4 regions of the Halobacillus amylolyticus genome follow, and region 1 is predicted to be linked to each of the others. Evidence: riboswitches for the same ligand, from Rfam matches in the RefSeq annotation. Region 1 holds a riboswitch; each other region holds the start of a gene.

What was found. Region 1 has a riboswitch for S-adenosylmethionine ahead of MUO15_RS00875 (methionine biosynthesis PLP-dependent protein). Riboswitches for the same ligand answer to the same signal wherever they lie in the genome.
Region 2: it holds a riboswitch for S-adenosylmethionine, as region 1 does, so the genes downstream of both, metE (5-methyltetrahydropteroyltriglutamate--homocysteine S-methyltransferase) here and MUO15_RS00875 (methionine biosynthesis PLP-dependent protein) in region 1, are expected to answer to the same signal.
Region 3: it holds a riboswitch for S-adenosylmethionine, as region 1 does, so the genes downstream of both, metX (homoserine O-acetyltransferase MetX) here and MUO15_RS00875 (methionine biosynthesis PLP-dependent protein) in region 1, are expected to answer to the same signal.
Region 4: it holds a riboswitch for S-adenosylmethionine, as region 1 does, so the genes downstream of both, MUO15_RS07795 (hypothetical protein) here and MUO15_RS00875 (methionine biosynthesis PLP-dependent protein) in region 1, are expected to answer to the same signal.

Annotation. Positions count from the first base shown of each region.
Region 1 is NZ_CP095075.1:152,531-160,241, reverse strand. Features, by position in the region: gene MUO15_RS00880 (ammonium transporter) at 1-455, opposite strand, end outside; SAM riboswitch class I at 1,105-1,212, opposite strand; SAM riboswitch class I at 1,570-1,677, shown strand; gene MUO15_RS00875 (methionine biosynthesis PLP-dependent protein) at 1,818-2,939, shown strand; partial or broken gene MUO15_RS00870 (bifunctional homocysteine S-methyltransferase/methylenetetrahydrofolate reductase) at 3,062-4,923, shown strand; gene metH (methionine synthase) at 4,904-7,711, shown strand, end outside.
Region 2 is NZ_CP095075.1:1,954,298-1,962,008, reverse strand. Features, by position in the region: gene ppc (phosphoenolpyruvate carboxylase) at 133-2,892, shown strand; gene MUO15_RS10135 (YdhK family protein) at 3,229-3,810, opposite strand; SAM riboswitch class I at 4,056-4,167, shown strand; cobalamin riboswitch at 4,243-4,447, shown strand; gene metE (5-methyltetrahydropteroyltriglutamate--homocysteine S-methyltransferase) at 4,592-6,904, shown strand; gene MUO15_RS10125 (RDD family protein) at 6,976-7,512, opposite strand; gene sppA (signal peptide peptidase SppA) at 7,529-7,711, opposite strand, start outside.
Region 3 is NZ_CP095075.1:3,127,912-3,135,622, reverse strand. Features, by position in the region: gene MUO15_RS16095 (efflux RND transporter permease subunit) at 1-723, opposite strand, end outside; gene MUO15_RS16090 (TetR/AcrR family transcriptional regulator) at 836-1,681, shown strand; gene MUO15_RS16085 (hypothetical protein) at 1,708-2,181, opposite strand; gene MUO15_RS16080 (NAD(P)/FAD-dependent oxidoreductase) at 2,222-3,439, opposite strand; gene MUO15_RS16075 (DUF2188 domain-containing protein) at 3,673-3,873, opposite strand; SAM riboswitch class I at 4,028-4,141, shown strand; gene metX (homoserine O-acetyltransferase MetX) at 4,222-5,289, shown strand; gene MUO15_RS16065 (homoserine dehydrogenase) at 5,286-6,260, shown strand; gene MUO15_RS16060 (polysaccharide deacetylase family protein) at 6,459-7,711, opposite strand, start outside.
Region 4 is NZ_CP095075.1:1,476,461-1,484,171, reverse strand. Features, by position in the region: gene MUO15_RS07805 (argininosuccinate synthase) at 1-910, shown strand, start outside; gene argH (argininosuccinate lyase) at 903-2,276, shown strand; SAM riboswitch class I at 2,366-2,472, shown strand; gene MUO15_RS07795 (hypothetical protein) at 2,823-3,110, shown strand; gene MUO15_RS07790 (DinB family protein) at 3,126-3,611, shown strand; partial or broken gene MUO15_RS07785 (M14 family metallopeptidase) at 3,628-4,814, opposite strand; partial or broken gene MUO15_RS07780 (DEAD/DEAH box helicase) at 4,953-6,133, shown strand; gene MUO15_RS07775 (class I SAM-dependent DNA methyltransferase) at 6,351-6,992, shown strand; gene MUO15_RS07770 (S-ribosylhomocysteine lyase) at 6,996-7,454, shown strand; gene MUO15_RS07765 (PLP-dependent cysteine synthase family protein) at 7,476-7,711, shown strand, end outside.

The DNA of each region.
Region 1 (7,711 bases):
CCATGCTCAGCTAACCAACCGCCGCCCCAAATCCAGCGGGCAATAACAGGATAAACTAAAATAGAAAATAGTACTGCAAAAATAACATAAGCGGATAATTTTGCACGTTCTGCAAAACCACCAAAGGCAATGGTCATAGCAATTGCAGCAAATGCCAGCTGGAAAAAGAAGTCTACAGAACCTGCCAACCCTTCGCCCATTGTTGTCGCATCACCATAAAAGAATTTCGAAAAGCCTATGAATGCATTTCCCTCCCCGTATATTAACCCGTAACCTACAGCCCAAAAGACTATAGATACAATTCCTATGGTAAAAACTGTCTTGCCGGCAATATGACCAGCGTTCTTCATTCTCGTAGATCCTGCTTCAAGTAAAATAAATCCACCTTGCATGAATAACACCAAAACTGTACAGATAACAATCCATAAATTATTCATTAGAAAAATCTCATCCATCAAAGTTCTCCCCTTTTGTGTAATGTTTTTTGACATCGTTTGTTAAATACTAATTTATCAGTATCTAAATATTCGAACAATGAACATGTGAGATTATCTAACATTGAATTTTTAAAAGAAAAAAAGACCTATCCAATATGGCAGGCCGCTGAAAAAGTGACATTTGTGCATTTCTATAAGAAATATATTTGGCATTTTTGTTATGTTTGAACTTGTCGTATGATTCAGTGTACAAAGACCTCAGATAGACAAGCTGATGAATGGGTGGGTTTCGTTATAAAAAAGTGAAAGGTGTGGGGAAGGAGAACGATGAGACTCCATCAGAAAAATGGGCAAGTCGAGACCCGTAGCTAGGCGAGGAGACTTGGGAGCAGGTTAAGAACGGCACGTCGTGTGGGGCGTGTGCCAACTCGAACGATATTTGATCAGGAAAAGGATTAGTGGAGGATAAATCATAAGTGATTGCATAATCTTTCATAAGATGTCCCTCCTAAACGTATTGTTAAAGATCAACGAAAAAGGCAGCACCTGACCAAGTTAAATCCGGCAGTGCTACCTCTAGTTATCTAGTCAGTAACAAATTATTAAATTAAAAAATCCTCTTCTAAACAACCAATAAGAAGAGGATTAGAATACCGAATGACAACTCTTCTAATCTATCAAGCACAAGTTGGCTTGCTGGAATTAGCACAGTACTGTGAATAGTCTGTTGCCGAGGTTTCATTGGGCCAAGTCCCTCCACCCCTCTGAACAAGAAACATTATTATTTGATTACCGAAAAATATACAGCAAGTGTTAGATACTGTCAAAGGATTTTATGGAAAAAATTAATACGTATTAGCCCTTTATTCTTAGTGTGTTAGTCGGGTTTAAAAATTATAAGTTTTTTTAATATTCCCTTGATTCCTTCATTTTTTTCGTGTAATGTAATTCGCAACCCACCTGCCATAAAGTACCACCTTCGAGAATAACCATAGAACATCGGTTGAAAATCTCTAACAACGGCTGGTCTCGTGGGCATTTGATGGTGATGCTGAAGGTACAGAACGACCTTCTCACCTTGTTTTTCATTGGGTGACTAATCACACTAAACACCAAAAAATTACATATTATTCACTTATCAAGAGAGGTATAGGGACTGGCCCGATGAAACCTCAGCAACCACTGGTTTGACCAGCATGGTGCTAATTCCACCAAGTTTTATGAACTTGGAAGATAAGAAGAAGGATTGGGATATTTTAAAGTCTTCTTCTTAAGGAGGCTTTTTTTATTTTTATCTAACCATAGTTGTTCAGGAGTTTAGCTTCTTATCATTCGGTGACTTGAACATCCTCTAATACTTTTTATAAAAGGAGAATAAAGATGACCTCTCATACTGAAACGAAATTAGTTCATACCGGCAAAAACAATGGAGACTCTACAGGAGCCATTAGTGCACCAGTCTACCTTTCTACAGCCTATCAACACTCTGGTATTGGTGAATCAACTGGCTTTGACTACTCAAGAACGGGTAATCCAACAAGAACAATTCTTGAACGTTCCGTTGCAGAAATCGAATATGGTGAGGCAGGTTTCGCGTTTAGCTCAGGGATGGCAGCGATTCAAACGGCTCTGTCCTTATTCGGACACCGAGATGAGGTCCTCGTTTCGGAAGATTTATACGGCGGCAGTTATCGCTTGTTTGAACACCTTTCTAGTCAATATGGCTTACAGTTCCAATACTGTGATAGTCAGAATCTTTCAAATATAGAACAATATATAACAGAAAAAACCAAAGCGGTCTACATCGAAACACCTACAAACCCACTTATGCACGTGGCTGATATTTCGGAAATCGCTAAAATCACGAAAAAATATAAGCTTCTGCTACTCGTAGATAACACGTTATATACACCGCTCCTACAGCAACCTTTACTTGAAGGTGCCGATATCGTCATTCATAGTGCAACGAAATATTTAGGCGGTCACAATGATGTTTTAGCCGGCATACTTGTTGCTAAAGGTCCTGATATATGTGAAAAATTAGCAACCTATCAGAACACAATTGGTGCCGTCCTCTCCCCTTTTGATTCATGGCTGCTTATGAGAGGGATGAAAACTCTGCCTTTACGAATGAATCAGCACGAGAGAAACGCGAAGGAAGTCGTTTCCTTTTTAGAAAATCATCAAACTGTCACACATGTCTTTTACCCTGGTCTTGGCGGAATGGTTTCGTTTCGTCTAGAAACTGAAGACTGTATCGACCCTTTTTTAAGAAACCTCAAAGTCATTACCTTTGCAGAGAGTCTTGGAGGAGTGGAAAGCTTTATCACCTACCCAGCGACCCAAACTCATGCCGACATTCCTGAAGAAACGAGAAAACGCTACGGAGTTTGCAACCGGCTTTTGCGCTTTTCAGTCGGGATTGAACATATCGATGATCTGCTGGAGGATCTTGACAAAGCGCTTACTAGTTTACGAGGGAAGCAAAGCACGAGGACGTAAGTGGCCCGTTAGAAATATTTATCCAAAGGATGAAAAGCACCTCTTTTTCAAGGGTAACATGAGCCAAATTGCCGCTCGCTCTCTTTAGTAAGTCAAGCCTAAATACAGACAGGAGGATAATCATGAATTTAAAAGAAGCCCTTCAAAACCAAACATTAGTAGGAGATGGGGCCATGGGTACATTGCTTTACTCTTACGGAATCGACCAATGCTTTGAGGAGTTGAATCTTTCCCATGCCAAAGAAGTCGTCAATGTCCATAAAGCATATATAGATGCTGGTGCTGATCTCATCCAAACGAATACGTACGGCGCCAATTATATTAAATTAGCGCGTTACGGTTTAGAAGACAAAGTAAAAGAAATCAACACAGCAGCAGTCAGACTTGCCCAACAAGCAGCAGCAGAAAATTGTTATGTGGCAGGAACGATCGGCGGTATTCGAGGCATTAAAAAACAAGCAGTATCCCTCACAGAAATCAAACGCAGTTTCCGTGAGCAGCTCTACTGTATGCTATTTGAAAAAGTAGACGCCATTCTACTAGAGACCTTTTATGATCTGGAAGAACTCACGACAGTGTTACAAATCGCTAGAAAAGAAACGAACCTGCCGATAATCACCCAAGTGTCTATGCACGAGCCTGGAGTTCTGCAAAACGGCACACCCCTGACTGAAGCCTTGACGATGTTAGAAAAAGAGGGAGCCGATGTAATTGGAGTCAATTGTCGTCTCGGACCTTACCACATGATCCAGTCGCTTGAGAATGTCCCGCTTCCTAATAAAGCCGTCCTCTCTGCTTATCCGAATGCTAGTTTACCAGCTTATCAGGATGGCAGACTCGTCTACAAAACCAAGGCTGATTATTTCAAAAATAGCGCCCGGGCCCTTCACAAACAAGGGGCTAGATTGATCGGCGGCTGTTGCGGTACGACACCCGAGCACATTGCGGCCATTGCGGATGAAGTAAAAGGGAAGAAGCCGATTGAGCACAAGACCATTCCAATTCAAAAGGATGTCCCACAGACACAACTGGAAAATAGTAACTCTAAGCCCCACCTTCATGAAATCGCAGCAAAAAGACCGTCGATCATCGTTGAGCTTGATCCACCGAAACGGCTCAATACAGACCGCTACTTACAGGGGCCCAGGCGCTCAAAGAAGCTGGAGTTGATTCGATTACATTAGCAGATAATTCGCTGGCCACCCCAAGAATTTGTAACACAGCGATCGCCTCAATTATCCAGCAAAAATACGACATTAACCCTTTGGTCCATATATCCTGCCGTGACCGAAACTTAATCGGCCTGCAATCACATTTGATGGGGCTGCATACACTCGGGATCACACAGGTCCTCGCAGTCACAGGCGACCCGACCAAAATTGGTGACTTCCCTGGTGCAACATCCGTCTATGATCTCTCATCATTCGATTTGATTCATTATATTAAACAGCTGAACAAAGGCATTTCTTTTTCTGGCAAAACACTCGGTATGAACACCAATTTTTCGGTCGCGGCCGCCTTCAATCCGAATGTCCGCAACCTCAATCGTGCAGTTGGCAGACTTGAAAAAAAGATCAAATATGGAGCGGACTATTTTATTAGTCAACCCGTTAACAGTGTGGAGCAATTGAAAGAAATCTATGAGGCAACTAAGCATATACCGACTCCCATTTATATTGGAATCATGCCGCTAATCAGCTCACGTAACGCTGAATTTTTGCACAATGAGGTACCCGGAATTACGCTCTCCGAAGAAATTAGACAGCGTATGGAAAATTCCAGTCATGACCCAGAAAGCGCCCAATCTGAAGGGATTTCGATTGCCAAATCCTTAATTGACGCCGCTGTCGAACTTTTTAATGGAATCTACTTAATCACACCATTTTTACGATATGAAATAACAGAAGAACTAACCCACTACATTAAGCAAAAAACTCAACAAAGCGAAGAAAGGAAGATTGTAAATGGAAGCCCAGTCATTTGAACAACTGCTCTCAAAAAGAATTCTTGTACTCGATGGCGCCATGGGAACGATGCTGCAAAATGCTGACCTCAAAGCAGAAGATTTCGGTGGAGAATGCTATGAAGGATGCAATGAATATCTCAACTTAACTTCACCCGGTGTTCTTGAAGAGATCCATTCCCAGTACCTTGAAGCAGGTGCGGATATTATTGAAACCAATACGTTTGGGGCAACAGACCTCGTACTTGATGAATACGATTTAGGTCATTTAGCAGAGGAAATTAATGTTAAGGCCTCTCAAATTGCTAAAAAAGCAGCCGAACGTTATTCAAAAGACGGTCACACTCGTTTCGTCGCTGGAGCGATGGGGCCGACGACGAAGACCTTATCCGTAACGGGTGGCACAACGTTTGAGCACTTGACCCATTCATACGAAGAACAAGCAAGAGGGCTGATCAAAGGCGGTGTCGACCTGCTATTATTGGAAACTTCCCAAGATATGCTTAATGTCAAAGCAGCCTATATCGGAATCACTCGCGCCTTTCGTTCTCTTAAGCAAACTCTTCCTTTGATGATTTCGGGAACGATCGAACCGATGGGAACTACCTTGGCTGGGCAAAATATCGAAGCCTTTTACCTGTCACTTGAACACATGAAACCTACTGTTGTCGGACTGAATTGTGCCACAGGTCCAGAATTCATGCGTGACCATATACGCTCTTTGTCGGAATTAGCAACGACCTCTGTCAGCTGTTATCCAAATGCCGGACTCCCTGATGAAGAAGGGCATTATCATGAGACACCTGAATCGTTAGCGAAAAAAGTTTCCGGTTTTGCTGAAAAAGGATGGCTGAATGTCGTGGGAGGCTGCTGCGGGACAACACCTGAACATACTAGAGCACTAGTAGAAGCGGTGAGGAACATCAAGCCAAGAAAAGCTCCTTCTTCTCATCCGCATGCCGTTTCAGGGATCGAACCTTTTATCTATGAGGACAAGAATGACCGACCTATTCTAGTTGGTGAACGGACCAATGTCATTGGCTCTCGCAAATTCAAACGCCTGATTGCCGAGGACAAAGTAGAGGGAGCCTCAGAAATTGCCCGGGCCCAAGTGAAAAAAGGGGCCCAAGTCATCGATATTTGCCTTGCTGATCCGGATCGCGATGAGGTACAAGATATGGAAGTCTTTATGAAACAAGTGATCAATAAAGTGAAAGCGCCTCTTGTTATTGATTCGACGGATGTGGACGTTATTGAAAAAGCGCTCACTTATTCCCAAGGAAAAGTAATTATCAATTCGATCAATCTTGAGGATGGAGAGGAACGATTTAAGGAAGTCCTCCCTTTGGTTCAGCAATATGGCGCAGCCGTCGTCGTTGGGACTATTGACGAGGAAGGCATGGCACTTACAGCGGAAAGCAAGCTGGCGATCGCCATACGGTCACGCAATATTCTAGTCAATGAATATGGGCTCAATGAATCCGATATTATATTCGACCCTCTCGTCTTCCCTGTTGGAACAGGCGATGAACAATACATCGGTTCCGCTAACGCAACAATTGAGGGAATCCGTTTGATCAAGCAGAAACTGCCAAAATGTCAAACCATTCTAGGTGTCAGCAATGTCTCTTTTGGTCTCCCACCAGTTGGAAGAGAAGTGCTGAATGCCGTTTATCTCTATCATTGTACAAAAGCAGGTCTTGATTATGCAATTGTGAATACGGAAAAGTTGGAACGTTATGCCTCTATAGCAGAAGAGGAAATTAAACAAGCAAATGAGCTTCTTTTTCAAACGACTGATACTACACTCGCTACATTTACAGCTTTCTACAGAGGAAAGAAAAAGGAAGTAAAAGCACCAACTTCGACAATGAATCTACCTGAAAGATTAGCTCATTATGTGGTGGAAGGAACAAAGGAAGGGTTGATTCCCGACCTTGAGAAGGCACTAGAAACTTATCCGACGCCATTAAAAATCATCAATGGTCCACTTATGGCTGGCATGGCTGAAGTAGGGCGTTTATTCAACGACAACCAGCTCATTGTCGCTGAAGTTTTGCAAAGTGCAGAAGTCATGAAGACATCAGTCGCTTACCTTGAGCCACATATGGAAAAAGGCGACACGTCAAATAAAAAAGGGAAAATTCTTTTGGCCACGGTTAAAGGCGACGTTCACGACATTGGTAAAAACCTCGTGGATATTATTTTAAGCAACAATGGTTTTGACGTCGTCGATCTGGGCATCAAAGTAACCCCTTCCGATTTAATCAAACATATTCACGAAGAAAAGCCAGACGTCATTGGGTTGTCGGGCTTGCTTGTAAAGTCAGCTCAGCAAATGGTTTTGACTGCTCAGGATTTGAAGCAGCAACAAATCGAATTGCCGATATTGGTAGGAGGCGCTGCCCTCTCAAGGAAGTTTACCAATACAAAAATCGCCTCACAATATGATGGATCCGTTTTTTATGCAAAAGATGCCATGGACGGACTTGCTCTATCGAATCGGCTCAGTGATCTGGAGGATCGTGAGCTGCTCATTCGCGAACAGCAAGAAAAACAAGCAAAAGTTATAGCTAGAAGTCATGTCAAAGCTCAAGCTCAGTCGGCAACAGCTGTAGCCGAAAAGCCGGTGTCAAAAGTATCTAAGACAGTTCCGGTTTATCAACCGCACGATTTTGAACTGCACATTTTACGAGATTACTCGGTTGCTCATATTGAGCCTTTTATTAATATGCAGATGCTGATTGGACATCATTTGGGGCTAAAGGGTAAATTCTCAAAGTTGCTGGAAGAGAAAAATAATAAAGCA
Region 2 (7,711 bases), 1.8 Mb from region 1:
ATCAAGCGCTTACAAGGATTGGTAGGGTATCTTATCCATTTGACTATCCAAAAGATTCTGATAACATAATTAAAATATGGGCGAGGTATTATCAGAATCGCTCAGAAAAAAATAATACAGGATGGTGAAAGAGTGACAATTCAAAAAGAAAAAAACGACCATACAACCCCCTTACGACATGATGTGAATCTACTTGGGAATATGCTTGGTGAGATTCTTGTTCATCAAGGCGGGGAAGAGCTATTAAACAAAGTGGAAACAATCCGTAAGTTAACGAAAGAACTTAGAAGAAATCGCGAAACCTCTACGTATGAAAAACTTAAAAGTGAAATTCAAACCCTACAACCTCCGATGCGTTCCCAAGTCATCCGCGCATTCTCAATCTATTTCCACCTCGTAAATATTGCAGAGCAAAACCATCGTATTCGCAGACGTCGCGAATATCAACTTTTTGATGACCAAGGGGTGCAGCCTTTTTCGATTGAGAGTGCTGTTCTGTCTTTAAAAGACCATAGCATGGATAAGAAGGTCATTCAGGATGTGCTCGATCAATTATCATTGGAGCTGATCATTACAGCACACCCTACTGAAGCGACGAAGCGTACTGTACTTGAAATTCAAAAGCGTATTGCGACAATATTAATGCAGCTCGATCATCCACAGCTAACGGATAATGAGCGTGAACGTATCCAAGAAAGCTTGTTTAACGAGGTTACGGTTCTTTGGCAAACGGATGAATTGAGACACCGGAAACCGACTGTCATGGATGAAGTGCGAAATGGCTTGTATTATTTTGATCAAACCTTGTTTGATGTGCTCCCAGATATCCATCAGGAGTTAGAGGATCGTCTTGAAGAAAGTTATCCTGAAGAGAAATGGAATGTACCAAATTTCCTTCGCTTCGGTTCATGGATTGGTGGGGATCGAGACGGCAACCCGAATGTTACTCCAGAGATCACATGGGAAACATTGATCAAACAGAGGGAGCTTGTTTTGAAAAAGTATGATGCTGTGCTTGTTGAATTAATGAAGCGGTTCAGTCATTCGACAACTCGTGTAAAAGTGAGTGAAGAACTGGTTGCTTCTGTTGAAAAAGAAGAGTCCCTCATTCCAGAAGGGAAGAGGTGGCGAGTCAAAGAAGAAATGTATCGCCGTAAATTTGCTATTATCCTGGAGCGTTTGCGTCAAGTGGGTGAATCGGAAACAGGTTATGCATCCGACGACCAGCTTTTAGCAGATCTTGATCTGATTCAAAACAGTGTGAAAAACCATCAACCATCGAAGCGAGATTTGAAAATGCTGCGTAAACTCGTTCGCCAGGTGAAACTTTTCGGCTTTCACTTAGCTACCCTCGATATTCGTAATCATAGCGGTGAGCATGAAGCAGCGATTACGGAAATTTTGCAAAAAGTAAATATTGATCGTGATTATACTAGTCTTTCTGAATCGGAAAAGATTGAGCTGCTTGAGGGTGTGTTAAAAGATCCCCGTCCTATCACTCTACTAAATGAAGACTACAGTGAAGAAACGCAGGAAATGTTGAAGGTCTTCCAATTGATTCGTGAGGCTCATAAGGAATTCGGCAAACGTTCGATTGAAGTCTATTTAATCAGCATGACTGAATCTACAAGTGATCTTCTGGAAGTATTAGTGCTTGCCAAAGAGGCGGGGATTTACCGTCTGCATGCCGATGGACGAGTAGAGAGCCATTTGAACATCGCGCCATTGCTTGAAACTGTAGATGATTTGGTGGCAGGACCAGAGATCTTAAAAACATTGTTTGAAATGGATGTCTACAATAAACACTTGGGCGACATGAATAACCATCAAGAAATTATGCTAGGCTACTCTGACGGGAGTAAAGACGGCGGTACTCTAACAGCCAACTGGAGACTTTATAAGGCCCAGCAAGAAATCCATGATATGGCCAAAGATTATAATATTGGTTTGAAATTCTTCCATGGACGCGGCGGCTCGCTTGGACGCGGCGGTGGTCCGTTAAATCGAAGCATTCTATCACAGCCTGCTGAAACATTAGGTGACGGCGTGAAAATTACTGAACAAGGTGAAGTGCTGTCATCACGCTACCTGCTGACAGATATTGCCTACCGTAGTCTTGAACAGGGTGTTTCCACCTTGGTTGAAGGAGCGGCCCATGTATCCAAAGAGTCGGAACAAGCACACAACCGTGAGGAAATGTGGGAACAAGCCATGGAAGAGATCGCGAACGTCTCTCTAGAAAAATACCAATCGCTTGTCTTTGGAGATAAAGACTTCCTAACGTATTTCAATGAAGCGACTCCGCTTCAAGAAATTAGTGAATTGAATATTGGTTCGCGTCCTATGAAACGGAAGGACAGCATGAAGTTTGAAAACTTAAGAGCGATCCCATGGGTATTCGCCTGGACCCAAAATCGCCAGCTAATTCCAGCGTGGTATGCTTCTGGTACAGGATTGGTAAACTATGCCTCCCAAAGTGATGATCACTTAAAGCAATTGCAGCAAATGTATGAGAACTGGCCTTTCTTCCGCTCCACCATTTACAATCTGCAAATGGCTTTAACCAAAGCAGATATTCACACAGCCAAAGAATATACGGCTCTAGTGAATGATCAAGTTCTTGGTGAACGTATCTTTCAAACTATCGTTGAAGAATACAATACGACGAAACAGGTTCTCTTACAAATCACAGGTGATCACGAACTTCTCGACCAGCAGCCTACGATTCAGGAATCGGTCAAGCTGCGTAACCCATACGTTGATCCATTGAACTTCTTACAAGTAGAACTTATCAAGGATCTTCGTCAAAAAGGAAATGAAAATGAAGATACACTCACAGAAGTATTACTCACGATCAGTGGTATTGCGGCAGGTTTGCGTAATACGGGTTGATCTTGATAGGGAGCTGTCGGTCTAAGGCCGACAGCTTTTTTGATTAGGGAAGCATACCTTCTGTTTTGGTCAAAATCTTAACTATTTCGGTTAGATTCCTGAGAAATTTTGTCAAAATCCTACCTATTTTGGGTAGAATCATCGAATATTTGGGTAGAAACCAAATGAATTTGAGTAGAATAATTCTTCTGGTGTTACAATGCCCGGACGTAACCACTGAAAATAATGAACATTTTTCTTAGCTTAACTTCTTTTACGTTTAAATTAAAAAAGCTTATCCAGTTTAGGAATAAGCTCTTTAGGTGTGTTGAAAAGTCCGTTCATTTTGTTCAAATGTTATTCAGCAGATAATTCACTTTTTGTTACCCATTTATGGTTGGTTACTTTCTCACCACCAGCAGTTGGGGTATAGGTGATCATATATACTATTGTTTGTTGGGCAGATTCAATTTCGGCAGTGGCCCCGTCCATGCCTTCCATATGTGATGCATCCAACGTAACCTCTGTTCCGGGTTTTAGCTTTTCTTCACCGGCGTCTTCAATTTCTTCATGAATGACCCATTTATGATTTTCAACTCGCTCACCGCCAGTAGTAGGTGTGTAAGAAACAGCATAGGCGATAGTATCGTAGGCGCCGGTTATAGTTGCTTCAGCACCCTCCATTCCTTTCATGTGACCTTTTTCGATCATTACTTGACTTCCAACTTCATAGGTTGGATTCTCTGCTGCTTCCAAATCATCAGGGACTGCACCTGAACTGGAGTGGTCCATTTCCATATGTTCATCAGAACTGGATTCCATGTTTGTGTTTTCTTCATTTTCCGTCTGGCTCTGCTCTTCACTATCACTGGCACATGCGGCTAGCAGCAATGCAGAGGTGAGTAGAATAATTCCCATCATTATTTTTTTACGCTTCATGTTCATCCTCCTTTAAAATTACTTAGATTAGGGACCTTATCAGCAATGGCAAAGCATTTCCTTGTACAATACCCCTGTATAGTATATAGGTAAACTGTTTTTTATTATTCGTATCATTTTACTGGCTAAGCACAAGTTGGATTTTTTATATACATTAAGAAATGGATATTATATTTTATATTGTGTGAAAATATTGACAGTTCTTTCCCTCCATGCTAGTATGCCTTTAACCAATTAAATTGAAACTCTTATTCAGAGAGGCGGAGGGACTGGCCCGATGATGCCCGGCAACCTGTCAGCGTTTAGTCGTTGATAATGTGCTAATTCCAGCAAAGCAAATGCTTTGGGAAATAAGAGGGGTACGCATGTGTAAGCCTCTCTAAATATGGAGAGGCTTTTTCTTTTTTAATACACATACATGCATAGAAAACTAGATATGTTGATTACTCAGGTGTTGTCTAGGTGAAAAATCTATTCAACTTAAAAGGGAAGCTCGGTGAAAATCCGACACGGTCCCGCCACTGTAAATGGGAGCTACCTGCAAGAAATGTCACTACCTTTTTGTTAGAAAAGGATGGGAAGGCGCAGGGGAGTGAAGATCATGAGTCAGGAGACCTGCCTGAGGCAATGCACTAAACCTACGAGGTATAGGGGGGTGTTATGAGCGTAACGTGTTCAGGCTGTTTTCACGGTTTGAATTTGGCAATGCTGCATGACTATCTCTCTTTATAAAGGGAGATTTTTTTATTTAGCTGGAAAAAACTTAAATGGAGGAATGAGAATGACAAAGGTATTAAGTTCAACGATTGGTTATCCAAGAATAGGCGAAAAGAGAGAGTGGAAAAAAGCACTGGAACAATTTTGGAATGGAAACATAACTGAAAGTGAATTTTTGTCAGAAATGGAGACGCTAAGGACAAACGATTTGCAAAAGCAACAGGACATTGGGAGCGATCTCATTCCTATTGGTGATTTTAGTCTATATGATCATGTGCTTGATACGGCAGTTATGTTTGGTTTTATACCCAACCGTTTTAAGCACAAGGGCGGGGAAGTGCCAATAGACTTGTATTTTGATATCGCCCGAGGGAATCATGAAGCAGTGGCATCTGAAATGACCAAATGGTTCAACACAAATTATCACTACATTGTACCTGAGATTGACTCGGATGCTCAACCAACACTTACGGAGAATCGACTGTTACCTTACTTTTTGGAAGCCAAAGAAAAACTAGGTATCATAGGAAAGCCAGTTATACTGGGACCTGTTTCATTTTTAAAATTAGCGAAAGGTTATGAGCAGAAAGATTTTAAAAAGCTACTGAAAAGACTTGTTCCTCTCTACATACAAGTTCTTTATGAGCTGGAAAGAGCTGGTGCTGAGTGGGTGCAGGTGGACGAACCTATTCTGACAACACCGATGACCAAGGATGATTTACATCTATTCAGGGAAGTATATGACTCTATGCAAAACGGTGTTTCAAGTGTAAAGATTCTTCTCCAAACGTATTTTGAATCCGTTGATCATTACCAGGAGGTCGTTTCCCTTCCAGTTGCTGGGATAGGCCTTGATTTTGTCCATGATCAGGGAGCTAATCTAGAATCACTGAAAAAGCATGGCTTTCCTAAGGATAAGTATCTCGCAGCCGGGGTAATTAACGGCCGCAACATATGGAGTGAAGATTTAGACACAAAATACGCACAACTTGAAAACATACTTTCAAAAGTTGAAAAAGATCGGCTCATCGTACAGCCTTCTTGCAGTTTGTTACACGTTCCAGTAACTGTAACCACCGAAGAGGATTTAGACCCTGTCATAAAAAATGCACTATCATTTGCTGATCAAAAACTTGAAGAAGCGACAGTGTTAACAGAAGGTCTAAACCATGGTAGACATACGATTGAAAAACATATAGAAGAACGTACTCGGTGTATTGAATTACTTTGGAAGTCTTCGAGCAGAAATCTAGAAGATGTTCAAAAAGAAGTGGAGTTATGGAAAGATATTGAACCAAAACGTCCAACCCACTATTCCAGTCGCCAGAAAATACATCAAGATTATTTCGAGCTTCCATTATTGCCAACAACAACGATTGGCAGTCTCCCACAAACGAAAGAAATTCGTCAGGCACGGCTGAAATGGCGAAGAGGGGAGTGGTCTGATGAATATTATCAATCGTTTATTGAAGACAACATTTCCGAATGGATTAAACGCCAGGAGGAAATCGGGCTTGACGTCCTCATACATGGCGAGTTTGAACGTAACGATATGGTAGAATTCTTTGGTGAAAAACTGGATGGGTTTGCCTTTACCAGATACGGATGGGTTCAGTCATACGGCTCCCGCTGCGTCAAACCTCCCGTCATTTATGGAGATGTGTCTCTCACAGAACCGATGACAGTCAAAGAAATCACATACGCTCAATCTCTAACCAAAAAACCTGTGAAAGGTATGCTTACTGGTCCTATCACCATCTTAAATTGGTCGTTTGTCCGTGAAGATATCAGCAAATTTGAAGTTACTAAACAAATTGCCTTAGCCCTGCAAAAGGAAATTAGTTTTTTAGAAGAAAATAACATTAACATGATTCAAGTGGATGAACCGGCTTTACGAGAAGGCCTGCCGATAAAGGTTGAAAAACAAAAAGAATATTTGGAGGAAGCCGTTTACGCTTTTAAGCTTGCCACATCATCTGTTCAAGATGAGACTCAAATCCATACACATATGTGTTATTCCGAGTTCGGGGAAATTATGGACACCATTGACCAATTGGATGCTGACGTCATTTCTATAGAAGCCGCCAGAAGTCACGGAGAATTAATTTCTGATTTTGAGGAAAAGTCATATGAAAAAGGGATTGGTCTAGGAGTTTACGACATCCATAGTCCAAGGGTACCAGGAGTGGAAGAAATGGAGAGCAATATCCTGCGTGCATTAAAAGTACTTCACCCGAGACAATTTTGGGTTAACCCTGATTGTGGGTTGAAAACAAGAGGAATTAACGAAACAACGGATGCTCTTAGAAACATGGTTAAAGTAGCCCGGCAAATTCGAGAGAAAATTAATGATGAAGTATTAATTATTAAAAAGTAAGGATAACAACAGGAACTTGATACAAAACAAAGCCTGCTCCTTAACCAGGAAGCAGGCTTTGTTTATCTAGCTTATTCGGTCTCTTTTTCGATTGAATCATTAAGCCGCTTAAATTTATTTTTAATCACGGAAGTGTCAGCGAACAAGTCATGGATCCCCTGGTGGCGTTTCGTAAAGGCGACCACCAAGTAGGGTAAGCCGAAGAGCGCCATGCTGATGTATCTGCCAATACATTCACGAAAAATGACCTGCACGTTTGTGAGTGGTTTACTCGTCAACGATTCAACGGATAAGCCGAGGATCATCTTTCCGAGTGTCGCCCGAAAAAACTTTGTCATCAGGATAAAATAAAGGAAAAAGATGATGGATGTCATAATGTTCGAAGCACTGAACATGTTGATCCAGAGTTTAGCTTCCTCGAGATTGAATAAGTTGAGGAGCGGTCTTGTCACAATGGAATTCACTCCCCAAATGACAATCAGATCAATCAAATAGGCGACGAGACGGGTCCCGAATCCGGCATATAACACCCGTTGGATATCATTTTTTTGGCTTTTGAACATATTCATGACTGTCATGTCTGCTGTTTGTTGTTCGGTAGTCTCCATATTTTCCACCCCTCCTTTATTCGCTATACATATACATTAATGTTGGACCTTGGCGGTTACTGATCAGCTGTTCGATGAAGCGGATTTCACTGTTCGGCAGCAAACTTTTCGCCAGCGGCAGGCCGAAAAAGGACCCAATGCTATTATTCTTATATTCAATTACTTGTGGATCTCCGCCGATTTCTTCCTTCAAAGCACT
Region 3 (7,711 bases), 1.2 Mb from region 1:
GTTTCTTAGATCCTCAACTGTTGTTAATTCCCCATCGATGACGACAGATTTTTGTGTATCTTCAAAAGTATATAACCCAAGCGGGATTGAAACATCCGAACCTTTGATTAAGTTCTGTACTGTCTCAACATTCATCCCACGCTCTTCTAAAGCAGCTTCGTCAAAATCGATCTGAACTTCCTGAACTTGCTGTCCTGACACTTGCACGTCAGCAACGCCTTCAATTCCTTCTAGTGAGGGTACAACCTGGTCTTCTACTGTTGTCGTCAGCTCATCTAAGGATTGCTCTTTATTGATCACACTTAAACTGACAACAGGAAAAGCACTAAAGTTCAACCGGCTGACAGTAGGATCCTGGGCAGAATCCGGTAAATTAACCTGGCCAACTGCGTCCTTCAACTCATCTTCTGCCTCATCCAAGTTTTTATCAAATCCATATTCCAGCGTAAGTGTAGAAGCATTTTGATAAGATGTAGAACTGACCGTTTTCAATCCACTTAAATTAGCCACCTGTTGTTCTAAGGGTTCCGATATATTCTCAGCCACTTCTTCAGGTGTGGCTCCTGGATAAACGGTAGATACCGTAATAATCGGCGGTTCGATATCTGGAATTGTTTCTAGTTTCATATTTAAACCTGAATATAAACCTGCTATGGTTATAATAATAGTCATTAACCAAACTGCAAACTTGTTGTTCATAGAAAAATTTATAATTTGCTTCACACTATTCCCCTCCTGATTGACCAGATAGTCATAACAGATTATAATATAAATGACTGACCGGTCAAAAGTCAAGAGGTACATTTTTTATTTTACAATTTAAGGGGTAAACAACATGGAAGATAAAAGTATATTCATCATCGAACAGGCAATTAAACTTTTTGCTAAAAAGGGCTTTAGTGCAACCTCTGTCCAGGAGATCGCCAATGAATGCGGCATATCCAAAGGAGCATTTTATTTACACTTTAAGTCGAAGGACGCCCTTTTATTAGACATTTTTTACCATTACTCCAGACAAATTCAGGTGAAAACAGATGAAATTCAAGCTAAGGATTTGAATCCGCGGGAGAAGTTTATTAAAAACCTTTCCGTCACATTTAAAGAAATCATCGAACATCGTGAATTTATTATTATGCAAATACGCGAGCAGGCGATTCCGTTTAATGATGATATTGAAAAATTCCTGCAGCATATGAGATTTAACTCCTATCATTTTTATAAAAAAAACCTTATGGATATCTATGGGAAGGACATAAAAGAGTGTGTATGGGAAATTACGCTTCTTCTTCAGGGGGTATTTAAAACGTATATCGATTTGATCATTATTGAGAATGTTAAATTTGATATTGAAAACCTTTGCGAAGGGATGCTAAAGCGAGTTGACTTTCTAGTAGAGGGATTCAACCGCAGTAATGACCAACCAGTCATCACAGAAAAAATCATGAGTGAAATTATTCCAAGGGACTACTATTCTCAACAATTAGATCAAATTGTAGAAGGTTTGCAAGAAAGACAGACATCCTCTCCAAAGGATATTAAAGACACGATTGCGGTGATTCTTGAAGAACTTAAAAGTTCCGAACCTCGTCTTGCTGTCATTAAAGGTATGCTGACAAACCTTGAAGAAGAACATGACTTTCAGCAAGTCGTTGGACAAATTCGTTCTTTTTTCCAAATCTAATAACCGCTAGAATACGCTTAACACATCTAGCGGTTATTAAATTCTTCCATTTGCTCTGCTTCAACGATTTCATCAAGAATCGGATACACCGACTCAACGCCCTTTTGTGCAACTAGACAAGCGACGCCTAATGTTGTTGACCAAAAGGAGTCAGGGATATAGGGATTTTTCAAGCCAGCGGGTTGGAACAGCGAGCGGTAAATTCGATTCAAATGCTGCTCTGTCGTTTGTGCATCGCTTTCACGTTCACCCCGTGCTAACAAAAATACATAGCGCATCGACTGAAACAAATTATCGCCAGGCATAAAGGTATATTCTTTGAAGAATTTCAGCTGCTTCTCTGTTTCCTGTTTTAGACCCGACTTAACAGCTAAGTCATCCAAGTGTTCATGCAAGTGGCGATACACTTGCTGAAAGATTCTGCGCTTCTCCTCTTGCATGACTTTATCTGTGTAAATGCTTTGTAGTTTTGCAAAAGCTTCTTCTTTCGTCCATGTCACTATAACCACCTCTATAGTCTTCATTCTATATGAGAGGCCCTTACTCCTTCCCTAAGCCAAAGTTCTTCGCTTCCCCTTCCACAGACCCATAAAGTTCTGGAACATCTGCAGAATGCTCCTTTAACAAATCAGGAAGATGGGGGATAATTTTATTCCATACCATCGGATTGGCCGCCATCGACTGAAAGAGGGCTTCTTCGTTTTTAGACCATGATCTCATTGACTGAATGTAATCAAGGGTCAGGCGGTAGCCAGGCATAAGCCGGTCATCTCGTTTCACCTTAAATTCAGCCATGACTTCTTTCCAGGGTGTTCCCTCTTCATACTTCTGCATCGCCTCAGCTAACAAAAAGGATTGCATGAAGGCATCATTGATACCAAGTCCCGTGCTCGGATCTTTACTATGGGCCGCATCGCCAATTAGGATCCATCCTTTTCCTGAAGGCTCACGGAAGAAATTCGGCACACCTGGCGTGCCAATAATCTTCCCTTGGAGTGACGCGTGCTTTAACCGTCGCTCCATCCCATAAAATGTTTGGTAGGTTTCCTCAAACTTTGCTGGGTTTTTAGCAAATTCCTTAAATTCTTCTGGATGTACTTCAAGACCTAAACATTCGACCCCAGGTTCCATCGGAAATAGGAAGCCGATTCGGCCTTCATTAAGGAAGATCTCTGTCGTCGGTTCGATTAACGGCTCTATCCCGTGATAATAACCGTAGAATACGGGGCGAAGCGGGGAATGTGCCCCGTATTTTCCTGCCTGAACCCACTCAGCAATATTTGAATGCTTTCCATCAGCCCCCACCACAAGCGAAGCATGGATCGTCTTGGTTTCCCCTCTGCTATCGACCGCTTCAACTCCGCTTACTTGGTCTTTATCATAAAACAGTTCTCTTACAGACCATCCTGATAAGAACTCGACCCTATCATAACTGCAGGCTTTGGACAGAAGAACGTGATCTAAATGACTGCGTCTTGGAATAATCGTATAGGAATCTCTCGGGCCCTCTACAAAACTATCACCAATATATGTACGCATTCTATTAATTTTCCGCAACCCCTTTGCTTCGACCTCTTCCAATACACCCAGTTTCGCAAGGTAATGGACATGTGACATATGGTGTGTAGATAGTGTATCACTCGGAAAAGATGCCTTATCAATCAGCAGCACCCGCTTCCCTATTTCTCCAAGTAAGATCGCCAGACTTGATCCTGCCACTCTCGCTCCTACAATCACAACATCCACATATTCTTCCATCTCCCTGCACATCCTTCGCTCCCTATTTTCTTTAGCGTAACGTTTTTTCACAAAAACAGCTAGTTAGGAGTTTGAGGGGTGGGTTGCAGTGAATTAATTGCATGAAATAACGTATAATTGCACGGAATTATCATTTATTGCACATAAAACAGCATAATTGCACGAGATGATAACATAATTGCATATTTCGACTCCTGCACTAAAAAAGACTCCCATCGTGGGAGCCTTTTCGTCTATTCAAACTTCTTTTCTTGTTCTATATTATGATTTTGGTCCATGATAAGCACTCGGCTAGGCTTATCGTTCTCCGCTAATTCAGTTGCCTTCTCGACCGCTGTATCCCGCTCATCATATAAATCAGTCGGCGCGACATCTTCAATTTTCACTAACCAGCCTGTCACATCTTTATTTGGTACAACACTGTATTCCTTCATCAATTATCTCTCCTCTATTCATTGTTCTACAATGAGTCTTCCCACTATGAAATCGCCTCAAACATTCCGGTTCATTATCAAAAATAGTTTGACAATACTACATTCTCCTTTTATAATTCGAAACATACATTTAAAAAGTAAGTGAACTGAATATCTCTTATCGAGAGTGGCAGAGGGACTAGGCCCTGTGATGCCCGGCAACCTTCAAGCAATCGGCTTGAAAAGGTGCTAATTCCTACAGATCGAATCTGGATCTGACAGATAAGAGGAGGAATCGATACATACGCCCTCTTCTTACTAAAGAAGAGGGCTTTTTATATGGAAATCATTTTGAAGGAGGGATGAAGCATGTCATTGCAAAACCCTACTGAACAGCAACAGACAACAGCAAAAGTTTCGATTGGAAACTTTACATTTGAATCTGGTGAGACACTTCCTCAAGTGGAGCTGGCTTTTGAGCACTACGGTCCTAGGAACGCCCCCGTCATTCTACTTTGCCATGCCTTAACCGGAAATCAGTACGCTATTGGTTCTAAAGAAAGTCCCGGCTGGTGGGCTGGTCTTGTCGGGGAGCAATGTCCGATTGATACTACCCGGTTTCAAGTGATCACATTCAACGTCCTTGGAGGATGCCACGGGTCAACTGGGCCTGCAAGTATAAATCCTGAGACTGGTGAGTTGTACCGCCTGGATTTTCCAAACGTAACGATCCGCGACATGGTTCACGCCCAACACAGAGCACTTGAAAAGTTAGGGATTACCAAACTTCATGCCGTGGCGGGGGGATCGCTTGGGGGGATGCAAACACTTGAATGGGGAATGCTTTATCCAGAATTTATGAAGCAGCTCTACGTTTTAGCCGCCACCCCCTATTTAAGTGATTACGGGATTGCCTTTAACCATATTGGGGCAAGGGCTATCCAGGATGATCCAGCCTACAATGACGGAGATTATAGATCTAATGACGAGTTGCACGGCTTTGAAATTGCCCGAATGACCGGCATGGTTACGTACAGAAGCGGTCCTCTTTTTCAAAAACGATTTGCACGGGAGCAGGGGGATGCTCTTTACTCGATCCAGTCCTATTTAAATTATCAAGGTGAAAAAATAAAGCAGCGTTTTGATGCGAATAGCTATCTCTATTTGCTAGAAGCCATGAACAACCATGATATTAGAAGAGGACGCGGTAACTTACAGGAAACGGCTGAGAATTATAAACCGCACCTCTATACCGTAAGCTTTGAACACGACCTTCTCTATCCAAAAGAACTGATTCAGCCCTTTAGTGAATATGCCTCAGACAGTGAGCATTATCATGTACAAACAGACTATGGACATGATGGATTTCTTGTGGAATTTTCAGAATGGGGGGCGTGGCTTGGTGATAAATTGAACGAGGGAGTGAATGAAGGTTGACGATTAAAGTAGCGATTCTAGGATTTGGAACAGTCGGACAGGGCGTTTATCAAATTCTGCAAAATAAACAGAAACAGCTAACCCAATTAACAGGAGAATCAGTACAGTTATGTGGTGTCCTCGTTCAAAACAAAGCGAAGGAACGCATTCTGCCTGATTCTGTTCTTATAACCGATCAATTTGATGCGATTCTTGCACAAGAACCTGATGTAATCTTTGAGGCTATTGTTGGTGAACAGCCTAGCTTTTCCTATTTAACAAAAGCCATCGACAAGCGAATTCACGTCATTACAGCAAACAAAGTAATGTTTGCCAAACACGGCACTCATTTGTTAGATAAAGCCGCAAACCATGTAGGCATTGGCTATGAAGCAACAACAGCCTCTGGCACCCCCATCATTAGCATGATCACTAAGCTTCTGCAGGTCAATTCAGTAACAAAAATTGAGGCCATTTTGAATGGAACTAGTAACTTTATCCTCTCTTCCATGCAGAACGAAGGAAAAAGTCTCAATACCGCACTAACAGAAGCGCAGGCACAAGGATTTGCTGAGGCTGATCCAACGAACGATATTGAAGGCTATGATGCTTTTTACAAACTGATGATTCTTAGTCAACTCATCTATAAAAGACAACCAAACTGGGCCGATGTCCCATGTGAAGGGATAACTAACGTCACAACTGAAGATTTAACCTCCGCTAAAACCAGCGGGCAGAAAATACGTCACATCGCTGCGATTGAAGAAAAAAATGGTGAACTATATGCCAGTATAAAACCCCAAGCCTTACCGCCAACACATGGGCTTCACTCTGTTGACGGGGTTGATAATGCTATTCATCTTATCAGTGATTTAGCAGGTCCCTTGACATTAAGAGGGCCTGGTGCCGGTAAATTGTCGACAGCGAGTGCGATGGTGGAAGATTTTGTTCATATTCTTCAGTCCTATCCAGTAAAACTACTTCAATATTAAGCAACAAAAGCAGGAGCGCTCCATAGACACGAGAGGTGATGTTCGACTATGTTCGAAACATCTTATTTCAACGTCTTCGTGGCCCCACATCCTGTGAGGCCACGGAGACGATTGTCTTATGTCTCAAGTGTCCGGGCACTGTATAGTTTCCTAAGTTAAAAAAGAGCCTTTAACTAGAGTGATAGTTAAAGGCTCCTTTTATTTATTTGCTAGTTCACTTACTGTTACAAAACTGTACCCTCGCTCGGATAAATCCGCAAGTATCATCTTCAGTGCGTTCGGTGTGGTTGAATGAAGATCGCTTAACACAATAATCGATCCATCCTCCACGTTAGAAGTCACATAATGGGCAATTTCTGATGCATTCGTTAGATTCCAATCCTGGGTCGGGGTAATCGTTGATGAAACGACATCAAAATAGGGTTCATAAGCTTCCGAGAGACCTTCACCAAATGGAAGACGGACAAGGTTTGTTGTTATCCCTGTTACCTCTTGAATGACATTTTGTGTATCAACCAGCTGTTGCTTAATCTCGCTATCTGAAAGCCGATCAAAGCTTGAATGATCCCATGTGTGGTTACCGATCTCATGACCTTGTTCAGCTACTTCTCTTACCGTTTCAGGATAATGTTTGATTCGCTTTCCAATCATAAAAAAGGTAGCCTTCGCATCATATTCTGCCAACACATCTAAAACAAGTGGTGTTCTCTTTTTATGAGGACCATTATCAAAAGTGATGGCGACAAGTTTCTCAGTCATCTCTTGTGTAGGTTCTTCCTTCATTTTGATGGGTGGATAAGATGTTGTATCATTGTCTTGCAATTGAGGTCTCATTTTCTTGGCATACTTTGGCAACAAAACATCTTTGAGTGCACTCTTATCAATAGAGACCTCTGATTTTTCTGTAGCCAGTTTCTTTTGATCTTCTCCAGTTATATATACAACGAGAGAGTCACCCATTAAAGCTAGTTCTTCAAAGTTGCTCGGGTCAGCCTCGAATTCCTTTTGTGTTTCAAGTCGCTGGTTAGTTTCCTTGGCTAAGACCCCTAAATAGTTTGTATCCCTTTTAAATAGGTTCTTAAGATCTAAACGTTTTCCGCTTGATTTATTAAAATTCATAACTGTGCGGGTAACATCAATTTGATCTTGCCCGATATCTGTCTTCTCTACAAATCGGACAACAAATACTTCGTCGTCCTGATAAAGAACTTCGTAATCAATATGCAGTTCGTGAGCTGAATTATTTTCGCTATTGATGACAACTTCATAGCTTTTCTTTTTAAATGAGTCCTTCTTCTGATTCACATAATCTATAATAATCTGGTCAATTTGATCATTTGGTGTTTGCGGATAATGAATCGTAATTTGATAATTCTCGTATTCTTCAATCTCACTTTCCATCATTACCTCATAGTGGTTGGATGACGCTGAGCTTACTTTATCCGATCTCT
Region 4 (7,711 bases), 1.3 Mb from region 1:
TGCTGTTGCCGTCGCGCACGGCTGTACTGGAAAGGGAAATGATCAGGTTAGATTTGAAGTATCGATTCAAGCGCTCAACCCGAATCTTGAAGTCATTGCACCTGTCAGAGAATGGGGAATGACGCGTGATGAGCAAATTAAGTACGCTGAGGAAAAAGGTATTCCAATCCCGGTTAACTTGGATAACCCATTTTCAATCGATGCGAATATTTGGGGACGTGCTTGTGAAGCGGGCGTTCTGGAGGATCCTTGGATGGAAGCGCCAGAAGCGGCTTATGCTTGGACGAATCCGATTGAAAAAACACCTGACACTCCGGATATCATAGATATCGAGTTTAGTAGTGGGATTCCTGTTGCCTTAAATGGCGAGCAAATGGATATTGTTCCTTTGATTGAGAAATTGAATGATTTAGGCGGCATGCATGGGGTTGGACGTATTGACCATACTGAAAATCGTCTCGTCGGGATTAAATCAAGAGAAGTGTACGAAAACCCGGGGGCGATGATTTTGATCAATGCCCATAAAGAACTTGAGTTTTTGACATTGACGAGAGAAGTATCCCAGTACAAAGCAACGATTGATCAGCAAATGTCAAAATTGATTTATGACGGTCTATGGTATTCCCCACTCCAACCGGCCTTGCAAGCTTTTGTTGAGGAAACACAGCAGGTGGTGACAGGTACGGTTAAGGTGAAGCTGTTCAAGGGACATCATCAGGTGATCGGGAAAAAATCTCCAGTGAGCCTTTATAATGAGAAGCTTTCCACGTATACGAAAGGAGATGCCTTTGACCATGATGCCGCGGTCGGATTTATTAAATTATGGGGACTGCCGACGAAAGTGCATGCTGATGTGCATAAAGCAGGGGCGAAGAAGGCTGATGAGCAGCCGGTGAGTGTGCATGAGTAAACTTTGGGGCGGACGATTTACTAAACCAACCAATAAGCTGGTCGAAGAGTACACCTCTTCGATCGGTTTTGATGACAGGCTGGCTCTACAGGACATAAAAGGCAGTCTTGCGCATGTCGATATGCTTGGAAAGTGTGGGATCATTTCTCAGGAGGAAGCTGCACAAATCATAGAAGGATTAAACATTATCCAAAAGAAAGTTGAGAACGAAGAAGTGACGTTTTCTGTTGAACATGAAGACATTCATATGAATATTGAAAAACTGTTGATCGATGAGATTGGTCCTGTTGGCGGCAAGCTCCATACAGGGAGAAGCCGGAATGACCAGGTAGCGACTGATATGCACTTATATTTGAAGGAAAAAACCACTTATCTCATTCAGCTTGTTGAAGCGGTGCAAGAGGCGCTTGTCAGCCAGGCGGAATCTCATGTCGAAACGATCATTCCTGGTTATACACACTTGCAGCGAGCACAGCCGGTTTCGTTTGCCCATCATTTGCTTGCCTATTTTTGGATGTTTGAGCGCGATAAGGAGCGTCTTAAGGACAGTGTGAAACGGATTGATTGGTCGCCGCTTGGTGCGGCGGCACTTGCTGGTACGCCTTACCCTGTCGATAGAAAGATGACGGCGGAGACGCTCGGATTTGATAACGTTTATCCAAACTCATTGGACGCCGTCAGCGATCGGGATTTCATCCTGGAATTTTTGTCGATCTCATCCATTTTAATTACACATATTTCAAGACTGTCGGATGAATTGATTCTTTGGAGCAGTCAGGAATTTGATTTCATTGAGCTTGATGATGCGTTTTGTACGGGTTCGAGCATTATGCCGCAGAAGAAGAATCCGGATGTGCCTGAGCTGCTGCGTGGCAAGACAGGAAGGATTTACGGTAATCTGATGGGGCTGCTCACGCTTCTGAAGGGTCTTCCGCTTGCCTATAATAAGGATATGCAGGAGGACAAGGAAGGGATGTTCGATACGGTGGAGACGCTTGATGGGGCGCTTTCCTTGCTTGCTCCGATGCTTGCTTCAATGGAAGTGAAGGGGGCGAATATGCGTCAGGCGGTGAACGAGGATTATTCGAATGCAACCGATATTGCAGATTATTTGGCCGTAAAAGGGTTGCCGTTTCGCCAGGCTCATGAGGTGATCGGTAAGATTGTGCTTTATGCAATTGAAAAGAATAAATATTTGCTTGATTTGACGCTTGATGAGTATAAGGAATTTTCTGAGCTGTTTGAAAAGGACATCTTTGCAAAACTAGCTCCCGAACAGGTTGTGGCTGCCCGGAAAAGTGAAGGTGGCACAGGATTTGAACAGGTGGCACAACAGCTTGAGTTGGCAAAGCAGCACATTAAATAATGTAATTTAACTTTGTCAATATTCTGAATACTATTGACTTTAGTATGGTTTATTTGTAACATGACAAGTAACTTAATAACGTTTACTTACTCTTATCTAGAGCAGGCTGAGGGATTTGGCCCTTTGACGCCCGGCAACCGGTCTATCGACACGGTGCTACTTCCAACGGACATAGTTTGTGTTCGGAAGATGAGAGGTCGAAGTACAACCTTCACCCTCTTTCATTTTGAAAGGGGCTTTTTATTATTCAAGAAGCGGGTGATATGGGATGAATAAGGACGAGTGGCTAAAGCGGTCTAAGGAACCGAAAGTAACTCATCGAGACGTACGATTAGGATTACACAATCCCCATGGAGGATGCGGTAATTAAAGTGCTAGCCAATAGCATTGGAAGCATCACGGTTAAGGCCAACTGTCACTTCTTAAAACATCTCGTCATACCATACCTGTGTGTTAGTCATGTTTTATGAGGATAAACGGCAGTATGTTTGAGATGGGTGAAAAAGGGCTATTATAACAGTAAAAACGATGAAAGGATATGACGATATGACTAAACACGTAGAGGCCTATTTTAAGACGGAGAATGATGCTGAAAGTGCTAAAGCTTCCTTGCAAAAGATTGAAATTGAGAACGAGCTTGTTGAACCAATCCCAGATGATTCATCGCTGTTGGCTCGATTAGTTCCATTAAGCAATTTCAAAAATCCTGGCTCAGATCGCCATTTGACCCATCTACTACAATTTGATGTGAAGGAAGAGGGGTACAAAAGTGCCTTAAGCATTATTGAGGAGCATGACGGACATATGGATCAGTCTGAAGTGGAAAGTAACTAGAGTAGGAGTGGCGTTATGAATGGTCAAGGTTTTTCAAAAAAACAGCAGGTCATTGGACATTTCGAAGATTCGATTGATTGGGTACAATCCTTAAGTCAACTGCCGGAGGAATCATGGAGGCTGCCAATTGAACAAGGTAAATGGAGCGTAGCGGAAGTTGTACGCCATCTTGTGCTATGGGATGAATTTATTATAAATAAACGTTTGCCGTACCTGTTCACCTCACAGGATATGCCAGTGCCGCCTGATGTTGAAGTAATGAATGAGAAAGCAGCTATTCAAGCACGCAATGACAGTAAGGAAGAAACGGTTGATTTATTCGAGCAAACGAGACGTGAGCTTGTGAATCGATTAAATGATATTGAGGATATTCGCTACGAAGAGGCGATATCTTTGCAATCCAGTAAAGTAAGTTTATATGAATACTTGGAAGGGATTATGCAGCATGACGTGCATCACTTTGAGCAAATTAAACAAGTTCTCAATGATAAAGATGCCTGAGGAGCAGGCATCTTATCTACATATAAATGCTCGCTAAAAATATCCCCAGTGTTTCTTGATAAATTTCTTCAAATTGGCTTAGCGGGAGGGGGTTAACGCCGCTTCCCAATTCAACTGTATAACCTGGACACTGCCATACTTTAATAAACCAATCCTTGTATCCAGCATAGCTATCAATAAACTGGATGGGTTCATAACCACTTACTCTTTCAAACTCATTCACAATCACTTCAGCCCTTTGTGGGGCAAGCCCTTCATATCCCCAATAAATGACTTCCCCTTGCGTATGAAAAGCCAACAATTTATCAAAGGAACGAGTTCCGGCTAATTCTGCCATTGTAATACTCTCCGGTTCCGTTAACGGCTGATAACCTGGAAAGTCGCGGGGGCTGGTTCCGTTGGTTTGCGGGCAGCTTCTACCTCCCACATGGCAGGATATTGGTTATTTAAGTCAACTCCACGTATATTAGCTTTCCATCCACTAAAATCGGAACTGCCATTGTTAATTTGTAGAGCGAGCTCTCCGAATTCACCTTCAGGAGGCCCGTTTAGTACGAGGTTAACGCCATCGGGATCAACCATCGGAACAATAGATAAGGTGATCTGATCATAAAAAGGATTCATCAGCCTTCCACGAATGGTTTCTCTATTCGTTAGTGATAGTAAATATGTGTTTAAAAATTCCATAATGATGGCTGTCGTTATCCATTCGTTAGCATGAAAGGAGCCGTTCCAGTGAACCACCCTTGGTCCTCGCCCAATTTGTAACTCCACTAAGTCTTTCCCCATAACGCTATTTCCGATCGCTTCTCTCCTAATAAAAGGATACAGCTCATAAAGCTGGTTTAAATGATTCGTTAAAACCTGGAAGTCATAATTCTGATTGCCATTCACAACAGGTGTGGTCACTCGCTTGGGAATTTGTATCGTTTGTCCCACTTGTAGTGAGGTTGGATTGACAGTTGGATTCAATAGAAGCAGATTGTCTAAAGAAATTTGATGAGCTGTAGCAATTTTATAAAACGTGTCTTCTGGCCGTATTTGGTAGATGGAGGAACGGTATCCAGGTATTCTTACAGTCTGGCCTACATTTAAATTAGTAGGAATAACAGAAGGATTAGAATCAATAATTAAGGATAAAGGAACATTAAATGTATTGGCATAGTACCAAAGTGTATCTCCTTGTCTTACTTGAATATCCATTTATGGCCCCCTAACATTGTTGTTCCCTATATTATATGGGTTTTGAAACGAGTACATGAGGTTATTTTTACAAAAGCATTCACAGCTTAAAGATTTCAGTTAGAATAGAAGGAGGAAATGAGGAAAGAAGTGAATGAGATGAAAACATTTAAAGATATTGAGATAGAAGGCGCATTAGTTGAAAGGCTTAGAATCCATGGAGTAACGGCCCCCACCCCCATTCAGGAAAAAACAATTCCGAGGCTTCTGGATGGGAAGGATGTTATTGCAAAGGCACAGACTGGAACAGGGAAGACGCTTGCCTTTCTACTGCCAATTTTACAAAAAATAGATGTCGGGAGATCTGAAGTTCAGGGGTTGATTGTTACCCCAACGAGGGAGCTTGCCCTGCAAATAACAAGTGAAGCGGAAAAGCTGCTCCCTAAGGATGTGAATGTGCTGGCCGTCTATGGTGGACAAGATGTCGCCAAGCAGGCACATAAATTAAATGGACGAGCTCACCTGGTTGTGGCTACGCCTGGGCGCCTTCTTGATCACTTACGCAGGGAGACGTTAAACTTGGGCGCTGTTGAACATGTCGTGTTGGATGAGGCAGATCAAATGCTTGAAGCCGGCTTCCTCCCTGATGTGGCCGCTATTTTACAGCAAACACCTGCAAACCGGCAAACGAGCGCCTTTTCTGCTACGATTTCACAGCAGGTTAACTCCCTAGCGAAAAAATATTTAACAAATCCGGAGCGCGTAACGGTTAAATCAGAGACAGTTACCTTGTCAGAGATTAAGCAGCTTGTCTATGAAACAACGGACCGGGCTAAACAAGATGCTTTACTAAAGATTATGGGTGAACACCGCCCTTTCTAGCCTTGATTTTTTGCCGGACAAAAAGGAGGGCTAGAAAGCTGAATGAAGCCTTGCTCAGTCGAGGATTCGAAGCTGATGAGCTTCACGGGGACCTGTCTCAAGCGAAACGAGAGAAAGTGATGAAGCGTTTCCGTGATGCGAAAATTCAATATTTGGTTGCGACAGACGTAGCAGCAAGGGGGCTGGATGTCGAAGGGATTACCCATGTTTTTAACTATGATGTGCCGCAAGATGCCGAGAGTTATATCCACCGAATTGGCAGAACAGGCCGAGCCGGCGGAAAAGGACTCGCTATTACCTTTATCGCGCCTAAAGATCGACAAGCACTAAAAGTTATAGAAAAAGGTATTGGGGAGAAGCTCCACAGAAGAACATTAGACGCTCTATCTCCTCGGAAAGAAACAGAACGGTTTGGTTCGGAAAAACAGCAACGCTCGTCTAAACGAAGAAAAAGATAAAAAGAGTGCAGCCTGCTCAGAGACAGGCTGCACTCTTTTTATGGAAAAATGGGGTTAGGGGACAATCGATACGGCTTAGAGAGCAATTGCCTTTGTGTCTTTCCTCTAAAACTTTTCAAAAAACAATAACATTGAGTCAGTCCGTTAAATATGATAAATTAAATATATAATTCCGAGTATATAGATAGGAATTATCATTAATAAGGGGTTGAAGCTAATGGGAGTTGAATTTGTCGACCTTTTCAATCAATGGGCAAGTTCTTATGATGATACGGTATCTGGAAAAGATCCTGAATATAAAGAGGTTTTTGAGGGCTATGAGGCTATGCTCCAGGAGCTGGCTGATTTAGCGGTTTCACCAGTTTTAGAATTTGGGGTTGGAACGGCCAACTTAACGAAAAAGATGGTTGCCCAAAATAAAGTGGTTGCGGGAGTTGAGCCATCTGAAGAAATGCGTCGGATTGCAAACGTGAAGTGCCCGGAAGCGGCTGTGTATGAAGGGGACTTTATTAATTTTCCTTCCTTACAGTTGCCAATCAAATCAATCGTTAGTTCTTTCGCGTTTCATCATTTAAACGAAGGTGAGAAACGATTAGCAATACAATCGTATTATGATAAACTTGAAGAAGGTGGGAAGATTATCTTCATCGATACACTTTTTAAGGATGAAGCCCACAAACTGTCATTAGTAAAGGATGCTGAGGAAAAAGGTTATCTTAACTTGGCACAAGATTTACAGGAAGAATATTATGCCTATCTCAATGACCTTGAACAAATGTTTCTCAAAGCAGGTTTTGAGGTATCCTTTAAACAGAAGAACAAATTCGCTTGGTTAATACAAGCTAAAAAAGGAGAATAGTTTATGCCTAAGATGAATGTAGAAAGCTTTAACCTTGACCATACGAAAGTGAAAGCACCATATGTACGCCTAGTCGGTGTGACCGAAGGAGACCATGGGGATAAAATTTATAAATACGACATTCGTGTAAAACAGCCCAATAAAGAGTACATGGATATGCCTGCTTTGCACTCTTTAGAGCACCTGATGGCAGAGAAGAGTCGTGACCATCACAGCCGAATTATCGATATTGGACCAATGGGATGCCAAACAGGCTTTTATCTAGCAGTCCTCAATGATGACAGTTATGAAAATGTCCTTCAGCTGTTGGAAAATACATTGAAAGATGTGCTTGAAGCAGATGAAGTTCCGGCATGTAATGAGGTGCAGTGTGGATTCGCGGCTAGTCACAGCCTAGAAGGTGCAAAAGGACTTGCGAAAGACTTGCTGGATAGACGCGATGAATGGGATCAAGTCTTTTAAATTCGGAGGGTGAGGTAACCTATGGCTTACGTCAAAAACGTACAATCATTAATTGGCAATACCCCAATGATTGAGCTGACCCACTCATCGATACCGAATCAGGCACGTATTTTTGCTAAGCTTGAATTCATGAACCCAGGCGGTAGTGTTAAAGACCGTCTGGGTTTAAAGTTGATTGAGGATGCACTTGGAAGAGGTTTATTGAAAAAGGGCGGTACTATTATTGAACCAACGGCCGGCAATACAGGAATTGGTGT